2 regions of the Rossellomorea yichunensis genome follow, and region 2 is predicted to be linked to the other one. Evidence: riboswitches for the same ligand, from Rfam matches in the RefSeq annotation. Region 2 holds a riboswitch; the other holds the start of a gene.

The links. A riboswitch is a leader RNA that binds a small molecule or an ion and turns the genes downstream of it on or off. The one in region 2 is predicted to bind thiamine pyrophosphate.
Region 1: linked by a shared signal. The riboswitch ahead of tenA (thiaminase II) and the one ahead of RSX31_RS00410 (ABC transporter substrate-binding protein) in region 2 are both predicted to bind thiamine pyrophosphate.

The regions. Positions count from the first base shown of each region.
Region 1 is NZ_JAVYAD010000002.1:109,404-115,291, forward strand. Features, by position in the region: gene RSX31_RS04960 (thiamine phosphate synthase) at 1-571, opposite strand, end outside; gene RSX31_RS04965 (energy-coupling factor transporter transmembrane component T family protein) at 561-1,364, opposite strand; gene RSX31_RS04970 (ABC transporter ATP-binding protein) at 1,361-2,788, opposite strand; gene RSX31_RS04975 (ECF transporter S component) at 2,803-3,381, opposite strand; gene tenA (thiaminase II) at 3,374-4,072, opposite strand; TPP riboswitch at 4,190-4,297, opposite strand; gene RSX31_RS04985 (response regulator transcription factor) at 4,587-5,186, opposite strand; gene RSX31_RS04990 (sensor histidine kinase) at 5,183-5,888, opposite strand, start outside.
Region 2 is NZ_JAVYAD010000001.1:78,006-83,893, forward strand. Features, by position in the region: gene RSX31_RS00395 (Fur-regulated basic protein FbpA) at 1-106, shown strand, start outside; gene RSX31_RS00400 (aldo/keto reductase) at 160-1,062, opposite strand; gene RSX31_RS00405 (phosphotransferase enzyme family protein) at 1,149-2,054, shown strand; TPP riboswitch at 2,132-2,242, shown strand; gene RSX31_RS00410 (ABC transporter substrate-binding protein) at 2,405-3,388, shown strand; gene RSX31_RS00415 (thiamine-binding protein) at 3,401-3,694, shown strand; gene RSX31_RS00420 (ABC transporter permease) at 3,691-4,452, shown strand; gene RSX31_RS00425 (ABC transporter ATP-binding protein) at 4,454-5,191, shown strand; gene RSX31_RS00430 (TatD family hydrolase) at 5,184-5,888, shown strand, end outside.

The DNA of each region.
Region 1 (5,888 bases), on a different contig from region 2:
GATCTTTTGAAAGCAAAATACCTGATAAGACAGCGACTCCTTTTGCTCCGGTTCCCGTAACCTCACACACGCGTTCAGGTGTAATGCCTCCTATGGCAATAGTGGGAATCGGGACGGTTTGAACCACTTTTTCTAAGCTTGCCAAACCTCTGCCAGGCATACCCCGCTTTGAAGAAGTAGAATAGATATTTCCATAGAGCAGGTAATCCGCTCTGCTTACCATTGCCTGTTGTGCTTCTTCCACGGAATGGACAGAAGCTCCAATCTGTAAGGAAGGAAAAGTACTCTTCACTAAGCTGATATCCGCACTTTGATGGCCAAGCTGCACGCCTCTTACATTCTTCATAAAGGCAATGTCTGCCCGATCATTGACACATAATTTTGTTAATGGAACTCCTGCTGCTACTAGTCGATCTATGGCCACAGCCATTTCTTTCCCCGTCCACTGCTTTTCGCGAAGATGGAGCATGTCGAGATATGGATAAACGGACTTCGAGATTTTCACTAATTCTTCCACTGATTGTTTTCCTGTTGAAATCACATGTAATTGTTTTCTCGTTTCAATTCCCATAGCGAACATCCCCCGTCGGAAAAATAGGTAGATGGATAGAAAAATAGTAACTGAGCGCAATCATGATGAGAATGCTCCCCAAGAAGTATCCATCATATTTGGAAAAGGTTACGCTGTAGTAATAGGTTCGTTGCCCACTTCCTTTAAAACCTTTTGTTTCCATGGCTACGGCAATTCTGTGAGCTCTTCTGATGCTCTGGGCAAGCAGGGGTATGGAATACGATTTCAATTTATGGAATACGTGCCTTATTCCTCTCCGTTCTTCAACTCCCCTGACTCTCATCGCGTTTCGTATCGTCAAGAATTCTTCAATCATGATGGGGATTAATCTGAATCCGGCCATAAAACTATACGCATACTTAGGTTTTAATCTCAGTTGCTGCATGAGGGAATAGAATAGCTTCATCGGTCTCGTAGTAAGAGCAAATAGTAATCCCAATATAGCGAATACGATGGTACGCAATCCAACATGGATCCCCCGATAAAAGCTCTCTTCGGTAATGTGGATCAATCCCCATTTCATCCATGTTGTTTCACCTTTCCCAAATAAAATCATTGATGAAGCTGTAGAGATGAAAACAAGAAAAAAGGGTAGGATCATTAAACTGACGGTTCTATATGAATACCCTGAGAAAACCCATAACAGGAGAAAAAAGAGAAAGCTCAAATATAACAACAAGTTAAGATAATGAATAAAAAGCAGAATTACAAAAATCCCGATCAAGGTCAAGAGCTTAAAGCTGGGATTGATTTGATGGAGCCAGGTTTCTCTATGCTCGATTTCTATATTCATATTGCTTTACTACCAGCAATCTCATTAAAGAAATCCTGGGTGAGACGCCCATTTTCAATGACCCATACTCTGGATGCAAAGTGAGTAATGATATTTTCATCATGTGTCACCATCAGAATGGTAGATCCTTCTTTTTGATAGTCTTGAAGCATCTCAAGTAACGCAAACGTATTTTGAGAATCCTGGCCAAAGGTCGGTTCGTCCAATAATAGAATATCTTTATTCCTGACAAGTGATGCTGCGACGCTTAACCTCCGCTTTTGCCCCATGGATAAATGATAGGGATGATGATGTTTGTATGGATAAAGCTTGAATCGCTTCAATAGTGCATGCACCTTTTCCTCCACTCTTCCTTCATCCACTCTCATGAGCCGAAAGGTATACGCAACTTCATCAAACACACTGTGTGTCACAAACTGAAACTCGGGATTTTGAAAAACAAACGTACATTCCTCGGGAACATTCTTTCCTTTCACCTGTCTTCCATATAATTCATACGTCCCGGTCGTTTGGATGAATGTCATGAGACTGTGGAGTAATGTTGATTTCCCGGCTCCGTTCTTTCCGGTGATTGCAATCCATTCACCTTTAAAGCTGACGGCATTTTCAAGGTGGATTTTCTCCTCTTTTTGTATATACCCTTTGAAGTTCTCTAGCTTTAGATTCTTTTTTCCAAACGGGGCAACCTTCTCCGGAGGATGGGATGAAAGATAATCTTTCCACGCCTCCGGATACCATACCCCTACCGATTTCAATGTTTCCTTGAAATGTGATAAAATGTGAGCCTTTGGACCATCAGCCACTATCCTTCCATTCACATCGAAAAGAATAATACGATCAATGATCTCCAATACGTGAGTCAACTTATGCTCAACGATAAGTAACGTTTTATCTTTACATGTCGTCTTCACTGTTTCCCATACAGATTTGGTGCTTTCTTCGTCTAACATGGCTGTAGGCTCATCCAGAAATAGTGTTTGGGGATGGAGCGCAAGAGCAGAAGCAATGGCCAATTTTTGCTTCATCCCCCCTGATAGAGAGGAGATTTTTGTATGGGAATCCGTCAGACTTAAATTCACTTTCTCTAACAGATCGTTAATTATCTCTCGCATTTCGTCTCTTGGAATCTGTTTGTTCTCCAAAACAAAGGCAATTTCCTCATCTACATAGGGCATACAAAATTGAGCGTCCGGATCTTGAAAGACATATCCGAAGGATTCAGGACGCTCAATCGAGTCAGCTTTCATCGGCACATCTATCGAATGGGGTATCACACCGGATAAAACCTGGAGGAGTGTGGATTTTCCACAACCAGATGGCCCCAGTAGCAATACCTTTTCCCCGTCTTCTATCGAAAGGCTTATGTCTTTAAACATCAGTTTCTCTGAACCGGAAAATGTAAGGCGCAGATTTTCAATATGCATCGTCCTTCCCTCCTTTACTGATTCAGGGCATCATAATCTTTTTGGTCCGCACGTCTGACCAAACTGGTTACCCCCGTTTTCTCCAAAGCCTTAACAAGATAAAAGGCTCCCATGCCTGCTATCACGATGGATCCTATTAATCTGGCAACAATAAAAAGTGACAAATTCCACAGAACGAGGTCTCCCATGTACCCTTTAAAATAGTCCATCAGAATTGAGCCAATTGCTGAGCCCACAGCTGCTGTACAAATGATGAGGACATCATAACGCTTATAGCGGGTGATAAGAAAAATCAACTCTGCAAACAAACCTTGGATTAAACCGAACAATAGTACCTCGAGACCCCATTCACTTCCCATGAGAAATTCCCCTGAAGAGGCAGCAATCTCTGCCAGAAGTGCGACACCAGGTTTCCGAATGATTAAAAAAGCCACGGTTGCCGCCATGAACCACATGCCATAGATCAGTTGATCAGCATGCAATCCAAATGGCTTTAATAGGTTGTAAACCGGTCCCCATAGCTTATATATAATCCCAAAACCTATGGAGATCACGACCGTTACTAAAATGTCCGTCAGCTTTAATTTAGACATGTATTCTACCTTCCTTACCTAGAGATGCCTGAAACGGCCACTTCTCAAGTGTGTATGCCATTTCCCAAAACTGTAATTCATAAATGCTGCTCAAAATGAAATTCTCTTTCATTCTTTCCTTATCTGTTCCTGTCATCGTTTCTGCCAATACATCCAGTCGCTGGATCTGTTCTTCTACTAGCTCCCCAAACCACTCTCCACCATAAGCTGCGATCCACTCCTGATATATGACCTCCTCAGGTGTACATGATTTCAAGCGTTCACCGATCTCATAATACAACCAGTAGCAGGGGAGTATTGCCGCCAGGATATCTGCGAGCCCCCCATATTGTGCGGAACGATACATATGCGAGGTGTAGGCATAGGCAGTAGGAGCAGGTTTGAACTGCCGTTTTTCTTCTTCCGTAATCCCTAAACGATTTGAGAAATTTTCATGAAGGGAAAGCTCTGCTTCATTCGTTCCTACTGCGTGTGTTGCCATTCTGGATGTAGTATGTAAATCTGTTGCTTTGGCTGCACCGAGTGCCTGCACCTTCGAAAAGTGTGAGAGGTAATAGGCATCCTGCAGAATGTAGTACCTGAAGTTTTCAAGGGGGAGGGTTCCATCCCCGATACCTTTAACGAAAGGATGGTGAAAACTCGCTTCCCAAATTTCCTTCACTTCGTTTCTTAAGTACGCTGTAAATGACATTGTATCTTTCTCCTTTTCCAGACGACCCGAAATGGGCAACAAAAAAAGCCACTTTCATTATGCATACCGCATACAGAAAGTGGCTTGAGATCAGTTTGATAGAATTCGATTCTATGTGACCGTCAAACACCACTTCCCTACGCTGGTCTCAACCAGATCAGGTTCAAAGGGTCTTAAAGTCACACTTTAATCTCAGCCTTTTAGAAGGCACCCCTAGTGGATCGTCCTATGAAATTTTGTATTCGATGTTATCGTACCACGATTCTTTCACTTGTCAACAGCAAAAAGAAAACCTTTCATCATTTTTCCACCTGCCCTTTCCACGCAAAATCAATCATAGCAAAGGATACGCCCTATGAAAAATTAAATGGAATTCATTTAGCGTTAAACTCTTTCAAAGCAAACTTAAGTGATTGCCAGGAATGTATAAAAATACATACGATAGATTACAGTAATACAAAAACTACCATAAAAGCAGGGACGGACCTCCAACATGGAGGTCCGTCCCTGTCCATCATTTAAACCATCCTTTTTCTTTTGATTGCGTGATGGCTTCGATTCGATTTTTAACTTCAAGCTTGTCGAGTATGGTTGAGATGTAGTTTCGGACGGTACCCGTTTTGAGGCTAAGCTCCTCGGCTATCTCCTTCGTGTTTTTCCCGTCAGCAACCAGCTCCAACACTTCTTTTTCACGGTCAGTCAGGGGGTTCTCTTCACTATACACATCGTCCATGAGCTCCGGTGCATAAATACGTTTACCCTCCATTACAAGACGAATCGAGTTCGCCAGTTCTTCACTTGGGCTGTCCTTTAACAAATAACCCTTCACGCCACCTTTTAATGCACGCTGGAAATATCCGGACCTTGCAAAGGTTGTCAGGATAATCACTTTGCAATTTTCGCCTTTTAATTCCTCTGCTGCTTCAAGACCTGTCTTTTTAGGCATTTCAATATCCATGATACAAATATCCGGCTGCAGCTCGTGGACGAGGGCAATGGCTTCCTCTCCATTTCCTGCCTTTCCAACCACTTCCATATCATCCTCTAAACTAAGTAAAGAGCCTAAGGCACCTAATAACATTCGCTGGTCTTCTGCAATAACAATTCGAATCATTCCATTCCCTCCCTGTCTGTTTGCTTGATCACTTTCGGCACTCTCATAATCAAAGTGGTCCCATTCTCGGAATAAACATCTAAGCTCCCATTCACAAATTCTAACCGTTCTCTCATTCCGATTAAGCCGCTGCCTTTAGACTGAGTGTAATCTCCCTCGATTCCCATTCCATCATCCTTCACTATGATGGTCATCTCTTTATCCGATTCTTCGATGATCAGCTCACAGTGTGACGCCTTGCTGTGTTTGACAACATTCGTCACGGCTTCTTTTAGGCACATGCTCAAGATATTTTCCAGAAAGAGTGATGCCTGGGGCAGCATGACCTCATCATCCATCACGAAATCAATTTCCGCTGCCTTTAATAGCTGTTTGATCCTTACGATTTCGTCTTTTAGTCGAATTCCTCTCATTTGAGATACCATTGTCCTTACTTCACTTAAAGCCGTTCGAGCCGTTTGCTGAACATCCTTTAACTCGTTTCGTGCCTGCTCTGGATCTTTGTACACCAATTTTCTGGCCAGATCGCTTTTCAGGCCGATAAGAGAAAGCTTTTGACCCAAAGTATCGTGTAGATCACGGGCAATCCTCTGGCGTTCCTCCTGCTTGACCAAGTCTGAAATACGTTTATTAGCATCTTCCAACTGGTCTTCGAGCTGGACCTGTTTATTTCGGTTATAAATATTAAACGGCAACAGAATG
Region 2 (5,888 bases):
GATAGGCGTATATAAATATTTCGGTAAGCAGCTTTATGAGCTCTCAATGAATGAACTACAAGATGTCTATCTGGAATATTACGTTGGTGGCGATATAGCGAATTGAAAAAGACGAACCTTTTAGAAAAAGGATCGTCTTTTTTGCTGTAGTAAGGCTAATTACGGCACATCATGTCCCATAGAAGTTTGCAGGATTTCAAACCATTGATCGTGGTTTAAAGAAATGGAAAGAGAGTCGATCGCATGTTGAATGCGTTCTTTTTTACCTGAACCGACGATAGGCATAATGTTTGCCGGGTGATTAAGAAGCCATGCATATAGAACTTCATCAATTCCCTTTGCACCTGTTTCTTCTTGTACCTTTTTCAATGTATGTTGAAGACGAATGGCTTTTTCATCCTCTCCTTTGAAAATCGCCCCGCCTGCGAGTGGAGACCAGGCCATTGGTGCGACACGCTTCTCCTGACAAAGATTTAATGTACCGTCTTCAAAGTTTTCTAAGTTATAGGCAGACAATTCAATTTGGTTTGTGATCAATGGGAATGGCAAATAAGATTGAAGCATATTCCATTGATGATCTTTAAAGTTTGATACTCCGAAATGACGCACCTTACCTTCTTCTTTTAATTGAGTGAAGGCTTCAGCCACTTCTTCCCCATTCATAAATGGATCTGGCCTGTGAATCAATAAAAGATCGATGTAGTCCGTTTTCAGATTCTGCAGGGAGTTTTCAACAGAAGTCAAAATGTGCTTTTTACTCGTGTTGTAATGATGTGTTTTATGTTCCGGACGGTTGTCAGAAGGCAGGACAATACCGCATTTCGTTACAATTTCCATTTTTTCTCGTATGGATGGCTGAAGGTTGAGAGCCTCTCCAAATAAGGCTTCACATGTATACGAGCCATAAATATCTGCGTGATCAAAAGTCGTGATTCCGTTTCCAATATTGTGCTGGATCAAAGAAAGAGTGTCTTCCTTTGATTGATTCCAATCTGCAAGTCTCCACAACCCATGAATGATTCTTGAGAATGATAGGTCTTCCGTCATTTGTATCCTTTGCATCGATGCAACCTCTTTTCATATGGTATGTAGACATTCTTTCATAGTCATACTAAATGTATATTACTATGTTTGGAAAGGAATTAAAAATGATTGAACCTCTTCATGATGTATTGTTGAACTGGAAGGTTCATCCTTCCTCCATAGAGACCGTGGAAAGTCACCCAAATGTATATAAGGTGAAGAGTCGGAAGAAGACATTTTATTTAAAAAAGAGATTGAACTCCTCAGTGGAGAAGCGAATAGAAGAGCTGCTCTTAACTTCTTTTTTACTGGAAAAGGGACTTCCTGTTGAAAGGCCGCTGTTAACTGTCTCACAACACCCATATGTACAACAGCATCAAGCTTTCTACTCCCTGTACCAAGCTCTGGAAGGTCTGCCAGTACAAGTCTATTCCTTAACTTCTCTTGAAGGGGTGGGAACGTATCTTTCCCAACTCCATAGCAGGCTAAAACAATACGTCTGTAAAAACGAGGTAGAAGAATGGAAAGTTGAAACACATTTGAGAGAGTGGATAGGCGGAAAGGGTTCTAAAATGATAGAAAGGTGGGGTGAGGGGTTTCTAGGAAGGCTTAATGAATGGTCTTACTCCTATAGCAAATTACCCCATCAATTCGTACATAGCGATTGTCATCCCCGTAATATCCTCATGAAAGAAGGAAGGGTGACAGGGGTCATAGATTTCGAGAGGATACGGAAAGCACCCCGTATAGCAGATGTCTGTTACTTTCTTGCAGGGACGCTCAAAGACCAGGTCAAGCAAACGGGGGATGAGCAATTTGAACGTATCCATGCCTTTATGGGGGGCTATCAGTCCGAAGGTACTTTAACTCAGGAAGAAAAGGAACTGATGCCATTCTTAGTCATTATCTTTCTTCTTCAATACACCTTTTTTTACAATCAAAAAGGGTATTCACACCTTGTATCTGCATACATCCCATTCATTAACAGGCTGGTAAATTCCAGTGATTATCAACTGGCCTTTCAAATGTAAATCTATTTAAGAGGAAATGCTTGAATATCCACCTTTTCTGTGGCAAAGTAGGGAAGAAGATAACGTTTAATTTCATAGTACAAGTGTAGGGGGACCGGTGTGGCCGGTTGAGATTGTATCCTGACAGATACTGACCCTTTGAACCTGAACTGGCTGATACCAGCGTAGGAAACATTCTCTTAAACATTACATAATCATGTTTAACAATGCGTCCCTCGCTGAAGCTTGGGGCGCTTTTTTTGTTGTTGTGTCCTAATGTTTTAAGGTGTTTTACATTCATTCTCTCTACTATGTGAAGAATAGAGAATAAACGTTACAACTACATACAAGGATTTTTAGGAGGAATCATGATGAAAAAGTGGATGTATATTATCTGTTCTGTCTTTCTTTTAACTGCTTGCGGTGGTGGAGGAAATACATCAGAACAGAAAGAAGGTCTTAAAAAGGTTACGGTTGTGCTGGACTGGACACCGAATACCAATCACACTGGATTATATGTTGCGAAAGAAAAAGGATACTTTAAAGAGCAGGGACTTGATGTGGATATCATCTTACCTGGTGAGGCAGGGGCAGATCAACTAGTTGCCTCGGGTAAAGCTGAGTTCGGAGTTGGATATCAGGAAAGTGTCACACAAGCAAGGGTACAGGACGTACCACTCGTATCTATCGCTGCGGTCATACAGCATAATACATCCGGGTTTGCTTCACCTAAGGATAAGGGTATAACGACTCCTAAGGATTTTGAAGGGAAAAGTTATGGAGGATGGGGATCACCTGTAGAAAAAGCCGTCATGACGTCTATTATGAAACAAGAAAATGCTGATGTAGAGAAAGTGGATTTTGTAAACATGGGGGATACAGATTTCTTTACTGCCGTGAAACGGGATGTTGACTTTGCGTGGATCTACTATGGATGGACAGGGATTGAAGCAGAGCTTCGCGGTGAGGAATTGAATATGATGTACGTAAAGGATTACTCTGAAAAACTGGATTATTACACCCCTGTTTTGACGACGAATGAAAAGATGATTAAAAAAGACCCTGAAACAGTCAAAGCATTTTTATCAGCTTCTTCAAAAGGCTATGGATTTGCAATCGACAATCCGGAAGAGGCCGGTGAGATCCTTTTAGATGCAGCTCCGGACCTTGATAAAGAATTAGTCATGAAGAGTCAGGAGTGGCTGTCTCCTAAATACAAGGATGACGCTGACAAATGGGGAGAGCAAAAGCTGGAGGTTTGGGAAAACTATGCTTCATGGATGTATGATAACGATTTATTAGATAAGGAACTGGACAGTAAAAAAGCATTCACAAACGAATTTTTACCAAAATAAGAGGTGAACAAAATGGGGAACGCACTCGTAAGCATACAAATTATTCCAAAGACGAAAAATGGTGAAGACGTTATACCATACGTGGATGAAGCCATCGCGGTCATTGATAAATCTGGTGTCCGTTATGAAGTCCATCCATTAGAAACAACAATGGAAGGGAATCTATCTGACTTATTTAAGGTGATTGAACAAATGAATGAACGAATGATTGAAATGGGCAGCTCAAACGTCATTTCTCAAATCAAGGTATTATATCAGCCAGCCGGGATTGAAATGGATCAATTAACGGAGAAGTATAAAGGATGAAAGCATGGATATCGAAAGGATGGAGACCCTTCTTGGTCATCATCCTTTTATTCATCATTTGGGAATCCACCATTAGAGTATTTGAGGTGCCGGCATGGCTAATGCCTTCACCTTCAGAAATATGGGCGGAAGGAGTCGCCTCATGGTCCACGTTTACAGGACATCTTGCTTCGACAACCCTCCTTACGATCGGAGGGTTTGTGATTGGATGTACGATAGGAATCGGGACTGCAGTGGGTCTGCACCTTCTGCCTAAGGTAAGAGAAGCGATATATCCACTTATGATTTTGTCTCAAAATATTCCGATCATCGTCCTGGCACCATTACTTGTAATCTGGTTTGGATTTGGACTATTACCGAAAATCATTGTCATTACCCTGATTTGCTTCTTTCCGGTAGCGGTCTCGGCATTGGATGGGTTCCGGCAGACAAATGCAGAGTACATCCTCTATATGAAAATGTCGGGAGCCACAAAAAGTCAAATCTTTCGAAAAGTTGAATGGCCGCATGCACTTCCTTCCATCTTCTCAGGATTGAAAATTTCAGCTACCTATAGTGTGATGGGGGCGGTGATTTCAGAATGGTTAGGTGCCCAGAAAGGAATCGGTGTCTATATGACTCTTGCTTCTTCCTCCTTCAGGACAGACAGGGTATTTGTAGCCATCTTCATGATCATGATGCTCAGCCTCGTTTTCTTTGGGATCATTTTGTTATTAGAGAAAATCATGATTAAGTGGAACCGAAAGGAGGACAGGTAACATGACGACTTTATCCATACAAAATATGTCAAAATACTTTGATGGGGAGCTGATCCTCGATGAGCTTTCCATTCATGTTGAAGAAGGGGAGTTTGTGTCGATCCTTGGTCCTTCCGGAAGCGGGAAGAGCACCCTGTTTCATGTGATCGGTGGATTGTTCACACCAGATTCCGGAGACATTCAATTAGATGGAAAATCGATAAATGGTCAAAGAGGGACCATCAGTTATATGCCGCAAAGTCCTTCCCTCCTGCCATGGAGAACCGTGATTGAGAATGTGATGCTTGGCCAGGAGTTACACGGGAAGAAAGATAGGGACAAAGCGCTCTGCATGATTGAACGGGCGGGCTTGAAGGGGTATGAGAATGCGTATCCTGATGATTTATCCGGAGGGATGAAGCAGCGGGTGGCGTTTATTCGTGCCCTTGTCAGTCCTCAATCATTTTTATGCCTAGATGAGCCCTTTTCTGCCCTGGATGAATTCACACGATTGGACATGCAGAAATGGCTCCTTTCCATTTGGGAAGAAGATTTGAGTTCCGTTCTATTTGTGACTCATAATATCGACGAAGCCCTGTTCCTGTCAGACCGGATCATTGTATTATCGACTCGGCCAGCCAGGGTCCAGAAGGAGTTCAAAGTACCATTTCCCCGCCCCCGCGATAAAGAAATTCTCTTAACGGAGGAGTTTTTGAAATGGAAAACGAGCATTTTTGAGGAGCTTTCTCAATATGTGTAAACCTTCCTTGATTGATGCCCATATTCACTTGGATTTATACGAAGGATACGAGCGTGATAAGATCCTGCAGGAACTTGATCTGTATTCTGTAGAAGCACTCATATCTGTATCGTTCCACCTTCAATCGACCAGGACCAATTTAGATCTCTCAAGAAGAGATGCAAGGGTCAAACCGGCTGCAGGTTTCCATCCGGAGCAGGATCTGCCATCTGATGGAGATGTCGAGGAGCTTCTATCATTGATTGAACTCCATCAACACGAAATAGTGGCGATTGGAGAGGTAGGATTGCCTTATTATAAAATGAAAGAACATCCTGAAGTTGAAGTGGAACCGTATATCGATCTCTTGGAACGGTTTATGATCCAATCAAAAAGGATCAATAAACCGATCATCCTTCATGCCGTGTACGAGCATGCGCCTATCGTTTGTGATCTGTTAGAAAAGCACTCCATAGAGAAAGCTCATTTTCATTGGTTTAAGGGAGATGAAAAGACGATTGAAAGAATGAAGGAAAATGACTATTCCATCTCCATTACTCCTGATGTCCTTTATGAGAAGGAAATACAAGATCTTGTTAAGAAGTACCCAATCGAGAGACTTATGGTTGAAACGGATGGCCCTTGGCGTTTTGAAGGGATCTTCCAGGGAAGGATGACCCACCCCGGAATCATGCATCGGTCCATTGAAAAAATCGCC